4 regions of the Pseudoalteromonas sp. P1-8 genome follow, and region 4 is predicted to be linked to each of the others. Evidence: predicted binding sites of a transcription regulator. Region 4 holds the regulator's gene; each other region holds the start of a gene.
The links. Region 4 encodes sigma-54, which starts transcription at its own class of promoters, with help from an activator protein. Its sites were predicted from a motif close to GTTGGCACGNNNNTNGNNT; they were not measured.

Region 1: AN213_RS11820 (EF-hand domain-containing protein) is a predicted target of sigma-54. The motif match lies at 1,488-1,506, and genes of this name have one in related genera.
Region 2: flgJ (flagellar assembly peptidoglycan hydrolase FlgJ) is a predicted target of sigma-54. The motif match lies at 1,786-1,804, and genes of this name have one in related genera.
Region 3: AN213_RS20045 (DUF1328 domain-containing protein) is a predicted target of sigma-54. The motif match lies at 2,578-2,596, and genes of this name have one in related genera.

What each region holds. Positions count from the first base shown of each region.
Region 1 is NZ_LJSO01000007.1:169,267-173,484, reverse strand. It holds gene xthA (exodeoxyribonuclease III) at 1-664, opposite strand, end outside; gene AN213_RS11825 (hypothetical protein) at 908-1,339, shown strand; gene AN213_RS11820 (EF-hand domain-containing protein) at 1,546-2,067, shown strand; gene scpB (SMC-Scp complex subunit ScpB) at 2,198-2,788, shown strand; gene rluB (23S rRNA pseudouridine(2605) synthase RluB) at 2,785-3,657, shown strand; gene ald (alanine dehydrogenase) at 3,759-4,218, opposite strand, start outside.
Region 2 is NZ_LJSO01000003.1:163,564-167,781, reverse strand. It holds gene flgK (flagellar hook-associated protein FlgK) at 1-766, opposite strand, end outside; gene flgJ (flagellar assembly peptidoglycan hydrolase FlgJ) at 780-1,748, opposite strand; gene AN213_RS06120 (flagellar basal body P-ring protein FlgI) at 1,943-3,037, opposite strand; gene flgH (flagellar basal body L-ring protein FlgH) at 3,050-3,733, opposite strand; gene flgG (flagellar basal-body rod protein FlgG) at 3,749-4,218, opposite strand, start outside.
Region 3 is NZ_LJSO01000004.1:83,678-87,895, reverse strand. It holds gene csrA (carbon storage regulator CsrA) at 1-86, shown strand, start outside; gene AN213_RS07305 (YcxB family protein) at 114-581, opposite strand; gene AN213_RS07300 (hypothetical protein) at 706-1,629, shown strand; gene AN213_RS07295 (hypothetical protein) at 2,115-2,306, opposite strand; gene AN213_RS20045 (DUF1328 domain-containing protein) at 2,358-2,531, opposite strand; gene AN213_RS07290 (OadG family protein) at 3,066-3,314, shown strand; gene oadA (sodium-extruding oxaloacetate decarboxylase subunit alpha) at 3,330-4,218, shown strand, end outside.
Region 4 is NZ_LJSO01000014.1:44,891-49,108, forward strand. It holds gene AN213_RS16630 (HPr family phosphocarrier protein) at 1-2, opposite strand, end outside; gene rapZ (RNase adapter RapZ) at 16-861, opposite strand; gene ptsN (PTS IIA-like nitrogen regulatory protein PtsN) at 862-1,314, opposite strand; gene hpf (ribosome hibernation promoting factor) at 1,318-1,605, opposite strand; gene AN213_RS16650 (RNA polymerase factor sigma-54) at 1,633-3,129, opposite strand; gene lptB (LPS export ABC transporter ATP-binding protein) at 3,237-3,962, opposite strand; gene lptA (lipopolysaccharide transport periplasmic protein LptA) at 3,959-4,218, opposite strand, start outside.

The sequences.
Region 1 (4,218 bases), on a different contig from region 4:
CAAAACCTTTTGAGCGGTAATCAAACCACGAGTATTGCTCGGTTTTTTCTGGGTAAAGTTCACGGAAGGTATCTTTAAAGCCCCAGTTTAATAAAGTGCTTAACCATTCACGCTCTTCAGGTTGGAACGAACACTTACCTGTTTTTAACCAGCGCTTACGGTTTGGTTCACCAATACCAATGTCGAGATCGGTCGGTGAAATATTAATGTCGCCCATCACAATAACATCTTGCTCTGGCGTGTGGTTATCTTCTAAGTGAGTCATTAAATCTTTATAGAATTGACGCTTATAAGGGAATTTGGTTTCGTGAGCAATATTATCCCCTTGCGGGAAGTAGCCATTCATCACCGTTAGGTCACGACCATTTTCTTGTGTCACGGTAACACTGATCATACGACGCTGTGATTCGTCGGTATCGGTTGCAAAGCCTTTAACTACTGATTTCGGCTCTTGTTTACATAACATAGCCACGCCGTAATGCGCTTTTTGACCGTGAAAATAAACGTGATAACCCATTTTTTGCACATCTTCGAGAGGGAAGGCCTCATCATGTACTTTGATTTCTTGTAAGCCAATAATATCTGGTTGATGTTTATCAATTACGGCTTGCAATTGGTGTAAACGAGCGCGCAGGCCGTTAATGTTAAATGAGATTACCTTCATGGTGCACCTATTATTTTTGTTTCAGTGTTTAGCGCAATTCTATCATCAAACTAGGGCTTATTCATGAGCTAATTACGAAAATCAAATTGGGTAAATGTTGATCAATTGCTGCTTAATTTAAAAACATTGTTAACTCACTATTAATTATTAAATTAAATAAATAATTCAGTTGATCTGCTGATTTTTGTTTATATAATGCGCGCAAACCATCCGTTCATATTATGTACTATTTAAAGGTAAACCATGAAAAAACAATTAGTGATGCTTTCTCTTGCATGTATCTCATTTGGCTCATTAGCAAGCAACCCGCACTACTTTTCAGCTGATAACCGTATTGAATCAAAGTTATGTAGCTTAAGTGCGAACGAAGGGTTTACCGCTGCACGTAAAGAAGCAGCAAAGCATGGCATTTCAATGTCACGTTTTTCAAAAAGCATTTTATGTAACGGCACTGACATCCGTGAAATTGCTAAAAAAGCACAATCACAAGAAGCAGCAAAAGCAGCTGTTGAAGTGTTTGCTAAAAATGAGCAAAAAGAAACTCAACTTTGCATCACTGCACTTAAAAAAGGTTTAACACCTGTGCGTGAAAAAATTGGTAACTTAAATACGTTAAAATGTAATGGCGAAGCAGTAACAGACTTCGTTAAGCGTTACCAAAACGCAGCTATCTAATAGCGGCATTTTTGTTATTTGTAAAAAGCGCTCTTCGGAGCGCTTTTTTTATGAAAAAATTACAGTACCCTATGAAAAGCTTGCTAAATCATAGGCTTAACCCCAACTTAACCAGGCTGTAAGTGCTTGATTTTAGCCAATAAGGCATTTTGGCATTCAATTTGTAACAGTCGAAGTGAATCTAATCGACTACAAGGAAATGTCTTATGAACAAGTTAACTTTAGCATCAACAATTTTAGCAGCTTTAAGCCTTTCAGCATGTTCTGCAAGTAACTCGTTAGCAAAAATCGACAGCGATTTTGGCAGCCTAGATAATGACAATGACGGTTATATCTCTAAGGTAGAAGCTGACGATGATGCAATTTGGGATCATTTTTCAAATATCGATACCAATATGGATGAGCAAATCAGCCGTACTGAATTTAATGCATACATGCAATTAAATACGGGCAAGGTAGCAACTGATAGTGAGGTATCTGAATCAGCATTTAAAGCTGAAATCGCTAAATTTGACCCAATCGAAAATGACTTTAAATCGTTAGATAACGACAAAAATGGTTATGTTTCTATTGAAGAAGCCGATGACGACGATATCGCAAATCACTTTGGCTATATGGATAGCAACAAAGATAAGCGTGTAAGCCGCACTGAGTTTGTTAATTACATTAGCAAATATGGTAGCGACGTTGCCGAAGATGATGCCCTTGAAATGGTTAAAAATAGCTAATTTCAACATTCATTCATAAATATCCCCCAAAGCCAGTGTTTTACGCTGGCTTTTTTACAATAATTTTTCCAACCTTGGCCGACTTCTGTCATAATAGAGCGTTAGTGATTTAAAATGACCTTTAGTAGCGATGGCCACAAAACGTATCAGTGATGAACAGTTAGTCGAAATCATAGAAGCCGCGATTTTTGTTGCTGGAAAACCTGTGTCTAAACGTCATTTAAAAGAGACAGTATTAGCTGATTTAAGCGTTTCTATGCCGCGCATTAATAATGCAATTGAACAAATTCAAACGCATTATCAAACCCGAGGCATTAAGCTTGTTGCAGTAGGCAGCGGTTACAGGTTTCAAGCCTGCGCTAGTTTAGCGCCTTGGCTGGCAAACTTATGGCAAGAGCGCGCACCTAAATACTCACGAGCACTACTAGAAACTTTATCCTTGATTGCCTATAGACAACCCATTACCCGTGGTGAAATTGAACAAGTGCGGGGGGTCGCTGTTGGCTCAGGAATAATTAAAACCTTATTAGAAAGAGAGTGGGTTAGAGTTGTTGGCCACAAAGAGGTGCCAGGGCGCCCAGCGTTATATGCCACAACATCCGCTTTCTTAGATTATTTTTCATTAGCTGGTTTAGATGAATTACCGCCGTTACCTGAACTTCAGGAGAGTAAAATCAACCAGTTATTGAGCGATCCTTCTGTGAGAGAACTATCTGAATGAGTAATGTAGAAACTGAAAAGTTACAAAAAGTATTAGCCCGTGCTGGCGTGGGTTCACGTCGTGAAATGGAAAAATACATCGATGCTAATCGTGTGAGCGTGAATGGTAAAGTGGCACGTTTAGGCGACCGTGTTGAAGCAACCGATGTAATTCGAGTTGACGGTCACGTAGTGAAAATCGAAGACAAAGCCGACCGTATTTGTCGTGTACTTATGTATAACAAGCCAGAAGGCGAGTTATGTACACGTAAAGACCCTGAAGGTCGTCGTACGGTATTTGATCGTCTACCACGTGTTGATGGCGAACGTTGGATTGCAGTTGGCCGACTAGATATTAATACCGCTGGTTTAATGCTGTTTACTAACGATGGTGAACTTGCTAACCGTTTAATGCACCCAAGCTACGAAGTAGAGCGTGAGTACTCAGCTCGCGTGTTTGGTGAAGTGACTAACGAAACGCTACGCACTTTAACAAAAGGCGTTGAGCTTGAGGATGGTCCTGCAAAATTCTTAAACATCAAACCTATGGGTGGTGAAGGTATCAACCGTTGGTTCAATGTCACTTTAACAGAAGGTCGTAACCGCGAAGTACGTCGTTTATGGCAATCACAAGATGTTGAAGTATCGCGTCTTATCCGTATTCGTTACGGTAAGTTAGAGCTTGATAAGCGCTTGCCACAAGGTGGTTGGGCTGAGCTTGATTTAGACACGGTTAACTATTTACGTAAAACAGTACAACTAGGCCGCGAAACGCAAACTAAGCTGTCGGTTATTCCTGAAAAGCGTAAAGACAAGCGCGCTAAAATTAACCAAATCCGTAAGGCGGTTAAAAAGCACAATCAACGCGCTAAACAAACTAAGCGTCGTTAAAAACTATTTTCAAACTTGTTTGCAAGTAGAACACTTCACACTTGCAAACAGGCATAAAAAAAAGCAGCGATATCGCTGCTTTTTTTGTTTCACAACGCTAATTAAGCATTTTCAACAGCTGTACGTGGGTCAACATATTCCATGTTGAAAGCTTCAGCTACTTCTTTATAAGTAACTTTACCTTTGATCACGTTTAAGCCTTTTAAGAAGTTTGCATCGTCAAGAAGCGCTTTCTTGTAGCCTTTGTTAGCAAGGTTGATGATGAATGGTAATGTGGCGTTGTTAAGTGCAAACGTAGAAGTACGTGGAACAGCACCTGGCATGTTAGCAACACAGTAGTGAACAACGTCATCAACGATGTAAGTAGGATCAGCGTGAGTAGTTGCTTTAGAAGTTGCGATACAACCACCTTGGTCGATTGCAACGTCAACGATTGCAGAACCAGGCTTCATTGCTTTGATGTGCTCAGCTGTCACTAGTTTAGGCGCCGCTGCACCTGGGATTAGTACGCCACCGATCACAAGGTCAGCTTCTAGTACGTGTTTTTCTAGTGCGTCAGCA
Region 2 (4,218 bases), on a different contig from region 4:
CGTTTATATCAAGTTTTAATTCTTTAAAGTTCGGATCAGGATCGCCACTGAATGAAAACAGGTTAAATGTGCCACTTTGCATGACAAGTGCTTGACCAGAGCCTAAATACACTTGTTTCTCGCCGTTATTACCATCGAGTGTTTCAATATCAATCAGCTCAGATAGATCACGAATTGCTTTATCACGTTCATTATATAAACCACTTGATACTGACTCACGATCAGTACCATGAACCGAAGCAATCTTGGTATTTAAATCACTGATATTTTGGATCAGGTTATTTGCTTCATCTGAAAAGATTTCTAGCTGCTCATTTACTACTGCTTTTTGGTCAACCACAATGCTCGATAACCTGTCCATTTGATCAATCAAATTTTGTGCATCCGTCATGACCAGTGAACGAGCTACTGTTGATGACGGTTGATTTAAGCTTTCTTGTACATTGTTAAAAAACGAATTTACGCTCGTTGATAAGCTGTTTGACTCTTCTGAAAACAAGCTATCTACACGGCTTGCTTCAGTTACAAACTGATCAAAAAACGCTTTATTAGAGGTATCTCTATTTAATTGCTTTTGTGCAAATTCATTTAGTAAGCGATACGTTTCACCACGGCCGACTTGGTTATCGATCATGGTTGTGAACTCAGTACGCTCACGCACATAGCCCTCGGTATTAACGTTGGCGATGTTTTTACTGGTGGTTTGTAAAAGCTCAGAGTTAGCTCTTACACCGGCATTTGCTATGTCATATAAGCTAAATGACATGAGGGTCTACTCCTTAACGTACCAATGAAGCAGCGACGCTTTGAAGCTCAACGCGCTTCAATACCTGCTTAATTTTATCGGCATAATTTGGATCAGTTGCATAGCCTGCTTTTTGTAACGAATCTAAAAAGGCTGCAGGCTCTGCGGTATTATTAAGTGCTTCTTGATAACGTGGGTTTTCATTTAAAAAATCCACAAAGTCGTTCACACTGTCTTTAATCGATTGATAAGAGCGAAAACTTGCTTGCTTTTTAACTGGCACACCTTGTTCAAACTCAAGCGTGACTTTGCTTGCTTTATCACCTTGCCAGCTCCTATCCGATTTAATATTGAATAAGTTGTTACTACTTGTGCCATCAGCTTTACTGATGATGTGTTTACCCCAGCCCGTTTCAAGTGCTGCTTGAGCAACCATCACAGCTGGGTTTAAGCCAATTTTTTCAGCCGCATTTTTAGCGTGCTCCCAAACAGAGCTAATGAAAGACTCAGCATCTTCAAAGCGGTTTTCTGATTGCTCGTTCGCTGATGTATCCTCGACAGCTTGTGGTTTAGCCTTAGCCTCAGTAGTGCTATTAAGGACACCGCTTGCGCGTTTATCACTATCAAAGTCAGCCGTCGTTCTTAGTACAGAACCTGGTGTAAACTCTTTACCGTCTGGCGAGAGCTGCTGAACAATCAAGTCAGCTAGGCCGAGCGAACCATTTGATGAAAGCTCAACCGACATTTGTTGGTCATGCATCTCTTCAAAAAATTTAACGCCGCTTGAATTAAATGGGCTGTCTTTATCTTCAAACGCTTCATTTGCTTTGCGCATGCTTTTAAGTAGCATCTGAGTGAAGATAGATTCAAATTGTGCCGCCGCTTTTTTCAGCGCCTCTTTTGACGCATCGCTAGAGGCATCACTTTTTAAGGCATTTTGACGTAATGAGTCTAAGTTGCCTAAATCAAAAAAGTTTTGCTTGTCGAGATGATTTGTATCCATCAGCTTTTTGACACAATAGTTAATAATGAAAATTAAAATGCAAAAATTGCGCCAATAAAAAACTTTATAAATGAATGGCTAATAACTGATACAGGAATGGAGTAACTTCAGAGCCAAGATTTTGGCTGATGTTTGTGTGCTAAATGATTTAAGAAATACTAAAACAAAAAACGCGCTCGAAAGCGCGTTTTAATTTAAATGATAACCAGTTGCCCGTTTATCGCCCCCGCTTCTTTTAAAGCTTCAAGGATTGCCATTAAATCACCCGGTGCGGCCCCAACTTCATTGATTGCACGCACGAGATCATCAAGATTAACACCCGGGTTAAATACAAAAGCACGTGAATCATCTTCGTTCACATCAATAATACTTTGATTGGTAACGGTAGTTTCACCATCACTTAAAGCATTTGGCTGTGACACATTTTGCTGCTCAGCAATGGTGACCGTTAAACCACCATGTGTAATCGCCGCTGGCTGTAGCTTCACGTTTTTGCCAATCACTATTGTGCCTGTGCGAGAGTTCACAATAATTTTTGCTGCTGTGTCTGCTGGCTTAAACTCTAAGTTTTCAAGTGTCGACAAATAAGCAACACGTTGAGAAGCATCACGCGGTGCTAACACTCGTACTGAAGCTGCATCGATTGCCTGAGCGCTGTCAGGACCCACTAAATCATTAATCGTTTGCTCTAAGCGTTTAGCCGTTGTGAAATCAGGACGATTTAAATTAAAGGTAATGTAGTCACCTTGCATAAACGGGCTCTTAATAGCACGTTCTACAATGGCACCGTTTGGAATACGACCCACTGTGGGTGTGTTAATAATTACACGGCTACCGTCTGCCCCTTCAGCACCTAGACCACCAACGACTAAGCTGCCTTGTGCAATCGCATAGGTATTGCCATCAACCCCTTTTAGGAAGGTTTGTAATAAAGTACCGCCACGTAAACTACCCGCACTACCAATAGATGAAACCGTAATATCAATGGTTTGACCGGGTTTTCTGAATGCCGGTAACTCTGCATGTACAGCCACAGCGGCAACATTTTTAATCTTAGGTTTTAAGCTATCAGGTAAGGTAATACCAAAACCATTCAGCATAGCTTTAAAGCTTTGTTGAGTAAATCGGCTTTGTTCACCTGTGCCGGGCAAACCGACAACCAAACCATAACCCACTAATTGGTTTGCGCGCACGCCCTCAACCATAGATACATCTTTGACTCGCTCAGCCTGTGCAGAAAACTGCAGGCTAATTAAGCAAAGAGCGATGATGTATTTAAACCCATTCATGACTTTATTCCTCTAAAATGGGAAAAGCGAACTACTAAAGAAACGAGACAGCCAACCTGCACTTTGCGTTTCTTGAATTTGCCCTTTACCTGAGTATTGAATTCGCGCATTAGCAATACGGTTTGATGTGACCGTGTTATCTGCTTGAACATCTTCAGGACGAACTAAACCTTCAAGGCGAATAAATTCTTCACCGGTGTTCAAAGTGAGCCATTTTTCACCGCGAATAACCAAATTTCCGTTCGGTAGAACACGCATCACATTGACAGATATATCACCAAATAAGCTATTTGATTGGTTAGACTTTGAATCACCTTTAAACGATGCCCCAGAACCAATACCAAACTGAATGCTATCACCGCCAATGTTAACTGGATTACCGCCAAGCCCAATAACAGGGTCTAAACTAGCGTCCGTTTCTTTGTCGGTTTCGGTTTTTGCCGCTTTGGTGGCTTGCGTTGATTCTTGCAATTTAACAGTGATGATATCACCCGCGCGCAATGCCTTTTTATCTGAGTACAAGTCATCTGCTGAATAACTATCAAACAACGAACCCGTTGGTACCATTGGCTCTGTTGTTGGCTCCGGATACATAGGCGCATAGTAAGGGTCATCCTGAACCACATGATGATTTTGCGTTGTCATACAACCACCCAGCATTAATGCTGCCGATGTGACTAAGATAATGTTACGCATGCTGCCTCCTACCCATTAAAGCTGTTGATTGATGTAACTAAGCATTTCATCAACCGCTGAAATCACTTTTGAATTCATTTCATAAATTCGTTGCGTTTCGATCAAGTTAACGAGTTCTTCTGTTACATTCACATTAGACGTTTCTAGTGAACCTTGAACCACAGTACCTAAACCATCGATACCTGGGTTCCCTTGCACAGGTGCGCCACTCACAGCAGTTTCTGTGTACAAGTTTTGCCCCATAGGTTCAAGACCCGATGGATTAATAAAGTCACTAATTGTTAGCTGACCAATGACCACGTTCTCTGCTTGCCCTGAAATACGTACCGACACTTCACCGTCTTGCGAAACAGTAATTGATTGTGCATCGTCTGGTACGTTCATTTCTGGCTGTAATGGAAAACCCGCACCAGAAGTTACAATGCGACCATCTTCGTCAGTGGTGAATTGACCATTACGTGAGTATGCAATGTTGCCATCTGGTA
Region 3 (4,218 bases), on a different contig from region 4:
CACCTAAAGATGTATCAGTACATCGTGAAGAAATCTACATGCGAATCCAAGCAGAGAAATCTAACCCAAATCCGGGCAACGTTTAATCAGCGACAGATATTTTTAAGAGCCACTCACTGAGTGGCTCTTTTATTTAGTTCTGCTGTCATTTCATCATTTAGCGCTTGTTTAGAAATATATTGCATACCGCGCTGAGCCTTTAAAATATAACCTCGCTCAGTTTCAATAATCTCACTAATTTGTTGCCAGCTTAATTGGTAGCTTTTATGCGGGTTTTCGGCTTTAACGCCTTCATCATTAAATACGACAGTCACTTCGCTACCCGATGCACGACTCATCATTTGTCTTGCGACCCACCATGGGCGTTTGTAGTAAAACGATAAGCACTCAACCACGGCAAGCATAATCATAAAGCTGCCTAAATAATGATTATCTAATTGATAAAAAGCTAATAAGCCTAAGGTTATTAATAATACCAATAGCGGGTATTTAGGCTTAGCTTGTGATGAATAAGGTAAAGACTCATCAAAGCATTCGTAATAATACGGTTTATCTAATTTGTAAGTTGTACTTAAAGTCATTTGTGGGCTCACTTAATTTGCTGGCGGCAGTTTAACATTGATAGAAAAAATCTTCCGTAGTTGGTTTTCATTTAGTTGTCATTGTGAGAGCTTAAGGTATGCGTATTTTAAAGGTGTAAGTTGTATGTTTGTTAGTTCAATGTCATTAGCACTTGCAATGACCACAAATACTTTTTTAGTTATGGGCGATATGCCATACACCCCGATTGATGAAATCAATCTCGCCAAAGACGGAAAAATTACCAAGGCAATCGCAGCAACACCTCATGGCTTTTTAATGCATCTTGGTGACATGAAATCGGGAGCGCTTGCTTGCACGAATAAACTTTTGCAAAGTAATAAAGCGTTATTAACGTCGTTGACCACACAGCCTTTTATTTATACCCCGGGTGATAATGAATGGACCGATTGCGACCGAGAAAAGCTATCGGTGCGTTTTGATGAGCTTGAACGGCTAAGCTTTGTTAAAGGCTTGATGTTCGACGATGCTTATACAAAAAAAGTACAGCAACTTCAGGTTTATGCAACCCAAGCTGAAATGCTAGAAAATGCTCGCTGGCAGTTTGATGGTATTGAGTTTCGTACCTTACATATACCGGGCACTTTTAATGGTCGCTCACAAATTTTAAAAAGTGATAAAAACGCTGCACTAGATGCCGCCGACAAGCGTGATAAGTACAACTTAACTTGGTTAAAACAAGCGCTTGTTCAGCAAGACGCTAAGGCCTATGTATTTGGTTTTCAGGCTGATATTTACCACCCGACCAGTAAACCTGCTTGCAGTGAATCACAACGCTCTAATTGTGATGCATTTAAAATATACCGAGATGCCATCAGCGATTTCGCAAAGCACACCAATAAGCCTGTACTTGTAATGCATGGCGATACCGGCCCATATTGTCAGCAGCAGCTAGCGAGTAACTTAACGCGTTTAAATGTACCTGGCGACTTTGCTGTAAGTGATGTCGCAAAGGTGAGTTTTATCGACGGCCAGTGGCATATAGCGAGTGTAACGACAAACAAGCCTCTTACAATGGGTTGTAAGTAATATCGTAGGTTGGTTAGAGCGGAGCGAAACCCAACAAATTAATGAGTTTCTAGGGGAAAGAGTAAAGTTTCGAGTTTCTAGAGAAAGGAGCCATCAGCTTTCAGCCGTCAGCTATCAGATTAAAACCCAACAAGTTAGCGAGTTTGAGGCTCACGTAGGCGTGAAATTTATTTCGCGCGATGTTTCTTAAATCTACGTGTAAGTCGTAGGTCGGGCTTTAGCCCGTCAAGTATGAGTGATAAAACATGTGTCGCCATAAATGACGACCTACGTGACGTAGGGTAGAGCGGAGCGAAACCCAACAAGTTAACGGGTTTCTAGGGGAAAGAGTAAAGTTAGCAAGCTCCTTGACACAAGCAGCAGGCAGACTAGAGTTGCTAACTTGCTAACTTGTGCTAACTTGCTAACTTGCTAACTTGCTAACTTGCTAACTTGCATACACAAAAAAGCGGCACTTGGCCGCTTTTCTTAAGTAAGGTGTGTTGTTAGCAGTTAGTTTCTTCTGCGTTAACACCTTCTTTTACTTCTTCACATGCATCTTCAACTGCATTTTGTGTATCAGTAATTGCTTCATCAATACGCTCACCTGCGTCTTCAGCAGAGTTGTCTTCACAACCCATGATGAATAAACCTGAAAATAGGGCGATAGTAGCGGCTTTTAAAGTTGAATTTTTCATAATGAAATTCCTTGTAAATTTAAAATAAAGTAAGTGGTTATCTGCTTTTAACTACTTAGGGACACTGCCTCTAAGTGCTCCTGATACCAGCGAAATAACTAGTAATACTAAAAATATAAAAAAGATAATCTTAGCGATGCCTGCAGCGGCTCCTGCGATACCGCCAAAACCTAACACTGCTGCGATTAACGCGATAACTAAAAAAGTAATTGTCCAGCGTAACATAGTGGTCTCCTTGGCTATTTAAATTTTCTTAAGTTCGATGCAACTAAAGCGAGTTCTGTGCCATAAGTTTTATTTTATATATTTCAAAGGGTTGAGTGTTTTTGTTGTTCTTGAGAGGGTTCATCATTTGGTAACTTTTACGAGTAAGCATGTAACTTATTCATAGTGATATTTTTTCATATTGAGCTGAATGAAGAAAAAGAGTATTTCTGTGATTATTGGTAAGACCAATTTAACTTTATTGTAAGGTAATAGCTCTAACACCTTGTTGTGCGTGGTTTTTAGGCTTTTTACTATGATTGGTTAATAGCTGAACATATAACATTTGGCTATATTGACTATTTATATCATCTATAACGGGGCTTTAAATGCGCTAATAGTAGGGTGTTAATTATATGTGCGTCATGTTATTTTAAATTTAATTGGTTTTACCAATTTACAATGGTGCTATACAAATGAATTTTGTTTGTTATTATTGGTGCATAATTATTTAACAAAAATAACTTTTTATTTTAAGTAAGCGAGGGGAGTCGTATGGATATAGGTGGATTACTCACCACTGCGGCCAGTTTGATGGTGACAGGCATGGTAGGCGTGTTTGTTTTTCTGACTATTTTGATTTCAGCAGTCACTTTAATGTCAAAGGTAGTGGGTCGATTTGATGATCCTGCAACTGCAGAACCTACGCGTACAGCAAAAATTCAACCTCAACAGGGTGTGCCACAGGCACATATTGCAGCAATCAGCGCTGCAATTGCTCAATTTCGAAATAAACAAAAATAACGGGGCAGCTTAAACATGGCTAAATTAAAATTAACCGAATTAGTATTGCGTGACGCACACCAGTCTCTTTTGGCAACGCGTATGCGCTTAGACGATATGCTACCCATGGCAGAAAAACTCGATAATGCGGGTTACTGGTCAATTGAATCATGGGGTGGTGCGACGTTTGACTCGTGTATCCGTTATTTAGGTGAAGATCCTTGGCAACGTATTCGCGAGCTAAAAGCGGCAATGCCAAACACTAAGCAACAAATGCTACTACGCGGACAGAATCTTCTAGGTTACCGTCATTATGCTGATGATGTAGTCGAAAAGTTTGTTGAGCGTGCCCACAAAAACGGTGTTGATGTTTTCCGTATTTTCGATGCGATGAACGATGTACGTAACCTTGAAACTGCCATTAAAGCTGCAGTTAAAGTAGGTGCTCATGCCCAAGGTACTATTTCGTACACAGTAAGCCCAGTCCATACGCTTGATATGTGGCTTGAGCTTGCAAAACAACTAGAAGATCTTGGTTGTCATTCAATTTGTATCAAAGATATGGCGGGTTTATTAAAGCCATATGATTGCGAACAGTTGATCAAAGGCTTAAAAGAAACTGTATCTATTCCTATCGCAATGCAATGTCACGCGACGACAGGTTTAAGTACTGCAACTTACCAAAAAGCAATCGATGCGGGTATCGATATGCTTGATACGGCTATTTCGTCAATGAGTATGACCTATGGTCATAGCGCAACAGAAACCATTGTTTCAATTGTTGAAGGCACAGAGCGTGACACCGGCCTTAATTTAAATGAGTTAGAAGAAATTGCCGCTTATTTCCGTGATGTACGTAAGAAATACGCTGCATTTGAAGGCAGCCTTAAAGGTGTTGATGGTCGTATCTTATTAGCCCAAGTAC
Region 4 (4,218 bases):
ATTGTTGGTGCCTAATTAAATGTCTTGTTCGCGGTGGCGGATTTTTACATTAGCATGGCTTTTGGCAAAGCTCTCACCAATTGTTTGCGCTAAGTAAACAGAGCGATGCTGGCCGCCGGTGCAACCAATAGCAATGGTCAGGTAACTGCGGTTATTACGCTCTAAATGTGGCAACCAAGTTTGCACAAAGGTTTGTATTTGCCAAGTGAACTTTTGCACTATGCTGTGGCTAGCTAGGTAATCTTTTACTGGTTGATCAAGGCCAGTTAGTGGCTTTAAATCAGGTTCCCAGTGTGGGTTAGGTAAAAAGCGTGCATCAAAAACGTAGTCAGCTTCTTTTGGAATACCATGCTTAAAGCCAAACGACATAAAAGTAATAATTAGCTTTTTATCTTTTTTACCTAAAATCTTTTCGCGAATTGATTCTGCTAACTGATGAACACTCAGATCAGTGGTATCAATCATAAAGTCAGCGCGAGTGATCAACACATCAAGCAGGATTTTTTCTTGTTTAATGGCCAGATCAAGCGGCAAAGAATCAATAGATAGTGGATGCAAGCGGCGTGTTTCTGAAAAGCGCTTGATCAGAGTTTGGTCATCACTGTCTAAATAGAATAGTGTTGGGTTTGCGAAACCTGGCAGGTACTCAAGAATATCATTAAATTCTTGCTGCTCTTTCGGTAAGTTACGTACGTCGATACTGACCGCTATTTTATCGTAGTTATCAGACACACTACGTACGAGCGAAGGCAGTAAATTAACCGGAATATTATCAACGCAATAATAGCCTAAGTCTTCAAGTACTCGTAAAGCGACCGATTTACCTGAGCCTGAGCGACCGCTGATAATTATTAATTCCATTTATGCCTCTGCTGATATGACCTGAAACAGTTGCTGATCGGTAGTAGCACTACGCAGCTGTTTACAAAATTCTTTATCTTTAAGTCTATCAGCAATTGTTGATAAGGTCTTTAGGTGAAGCTGACAGTCACCATCTGGTACGATGAGTGCCACAAAAATATCAACTGGACGATTATCAATTGCATCAAAATTAATAGGGGATTCACTCACTATCACAAATGCATGAGGCTCATCTGCGCCGCTCATTCGGCCATGTGGAATAGCAATACCTCGGCCAATGCCGGTGCTACCTAGTTTTTCTCGGTTGAGTAAAGCATCTAGGATATCTTGTTGCGATAAATGAGGAAGCTGCTGGTGGGCCAGTTCGCTGATATATTCAAGAATTCTTTTTTTGCTATTAAAAAGGACCGCAGCTTTGCTGCAGTCCTGGTTAGTAAGTGAACTTAGTTTCATAATTTAATGTCGAGCTAATTTCTCTTTGTGTTTAATGACTTGGCGATCAAGTTTATCGATCAGTGAGTCAATGGCTGCGTACATATCTTGATGTTCTGTAGAAGCGAATAATTCGCCTCCGTTTACATGTAAAGTTGCTTCTGCTTTTTGGCTTAATTTTTCTACATCTAGAATGACATGAACATTATTAATATGGTCAAAATGCCTTTCTAGTTTCGCAAACTTGGTGTTTACATAGTCTCTTAATGAATCTGTGATTTCTACATGACGACCAGTTAAATTTAGTTGCATAAGCATTTTTCCTTCTATGTAAAACGTCTAAATCAGACTCTTACGCTGATTAGACGGAGGTATTGCTAGAGACTCACGATATTTTGCAATTGTACGTCTAGCTACTTTAATTCCTTGCTCAGCCAATATATCTGCAATTTTGCTATCACTCAATGGTTTAGCTGAGTTTTCTGCAGCGACTAACTTCTTGATTAAAGCGCGTATTGCTGTAGAAGAACACTCACCACCATTTTCGGTGCTGACATGGCTTGAGAAGAAATATTTCAACTCAAAAATACCCCGTGGGGTATGCATATATTTTTGCGTTGTTACCCGTGAAATCGTCGATTCATGCATTTCGACCATTTCAGCAACATCATTTAGCACCATCGGCTTCATTGCTTCAGGGCCATGTTCAAAGAAAGCTTGTTGTTGTTGAACGATACAGTTGGTCACCTTTAATAGCGTATCGTTACGGCTTTCTAAGCTCTTAATAAACCACTTTGCTTCTTGTAAGTGAGAACGAATAAATTGGCTGTCGCTACTTGATTTAACTGAGCGAGACATAGCTGCATATTGGCTGTTCACTCTAATCTTTGGCATACAATCTGGGTTTAACTCGACTACCCAGCGACCTTTTACTTTTTTCACTGATACATCAGGTATGACGTACTCAGACTCTTCGCGTACTATGCTATCCGCAGGCTTAGGGTTTAAGCTGTGGATGAGCGTCATAACTTCTTTAAGCTCGTTTTCTTTAAGCTTAGTCTTTTTCATCAAAGTTCGATAGTCGCGACTCGCTAATAATTCGATATGCTCAGATAAAACCATTTTAGTTTCAGCTAAATATGGCGTATCGGCATCGAATTGGCGTAGCTGAATGCACAGACATTCTTGTAAACTGCGCGCGCCAATACCCACAGGATCAAATAACTGAATTCTTTTTAAGACCGCTTCGACTTCATCAAGTTCGATTTCTTCTTCATCGTTATTTTGATTAAAGCTTTCGACTATATCTTCACAGCTTACCGTTAAAATACCTGAATCATCGATAGCTTCTACAATTGCCACAGCAATCGCTTCATCAGTAGGGCTAAATGGCGTGAGCTGTAATTGCCACATTAGGTATTCGTGAAGGGTTTCGGTTGATGCACCTTGATAGATAGATTCATCTTCAGGCATTGGCCCTGACGATGTTGAAGGGGCGGCACTCATGTACTCATCCCAAGTAACATCCATGGCTAAGTCATCGCTTACGGTGTCTTTATTGAGAGCATCACTACTTTCTTGCTCGTACTCGCTAGGTGCTTCTTCGGCAGACGCGCTGACTTGCACATCGTCAGACTCCGCTTTTTGCTCATTCTTGCCGGTGCTTTCTTCATTGTAATCCGCTTCTTCCACTTCAAGTAGGGGATTACTATCAAGCGCTTCTTGAATTTCTTGCTGGAGATCCAATGTACTGAGCTGCAACAAACGAATCGCTTGTTGCAGTTGTGGAGTCATTGTAAGTTGCTGGCCCATGCGCAGCTGTAATGATTGCCTCATGTATCCCTAACAATCCTTTTAAAGTTATCGATAACTGTAAAAACACAGTTATCGATTTATTGTCATTGTTATAAGTCTAGCAGATGCTCTAGTCGCTGGCGTAATGGTTACAGCCTGAATTGCTCGCCTAGATATACATCGCGTACAGTTTGGTCTGCTAATACGTGCTCAGGTGTGCCTGATGCAATTAGCTCCCCATGAGAAACAATGTAGGCTTTTTCACAAACATCAAGGGTTTCTCGAACATTATGGTCAGTAATTAGTACACCGATACCACGATTTTTTAGGTGCTCAATAATTTTCTTTATATCTAACACTGAAATTGGATCAACACCAGCAAAAGGCTCATCTAAAAGGATAAATTTAGGATTAGCGGCTAATGCGCGAGCAATTTCTACACGGCGTCGCTCACCACCTGACAGCGCCATACCTTGGCTGTCACGAATGTGTTGAATACTAAATTCATCGAGTAAGCTATTAAGTGTTTCTTCGCGACCTGCTTTGTTTAGATCTTTACGGGTTTCTAAAATAGCCATCAAGTTTTGGTAAACCGTTAACTTTCGAAAAATTGACGATTCTTGTGGCAGATAGCCGATACCTAAGCGGGCACGATTGTGCATTGGCAAAAGGGTAATATCGTTATCATCAATGCTGATTTTACCTTTGTCGCTTGGGACTAGGCCTACAATCATATAGAAGGTGGTGGTTTTACCTGCACCATTTGGGCCAAGCAAGCCAACAATGCTGCCCGCTTCAACTTCAAGGCCGACATTTTTAACCACTTGGCGGCCTTTGTAGCTTTTAGCTAAAAGCTCTGCTTTTAATGTGCTCATGGTTGGCCTTTATTATCTTTTTTATTTTCAACAGGCACTAAAATAGTGTGTACACGATCTGTTGAGTTTTCGTCTTTTTCAGCACTGATCAGCTGCTGTGCCATATCATAGGTAATGCTTTTTGCTGTTACTTTTTGACCTGCTTGAGTAACTTCAGCTTCACCATTTAAGGTTAAGAAGCGTTTTGCAACATCATAACGAACTTCTTCGGCGCTGGCGCTCATCACGGTGCCATCAGTTTGCTTTTCTTCGAAGT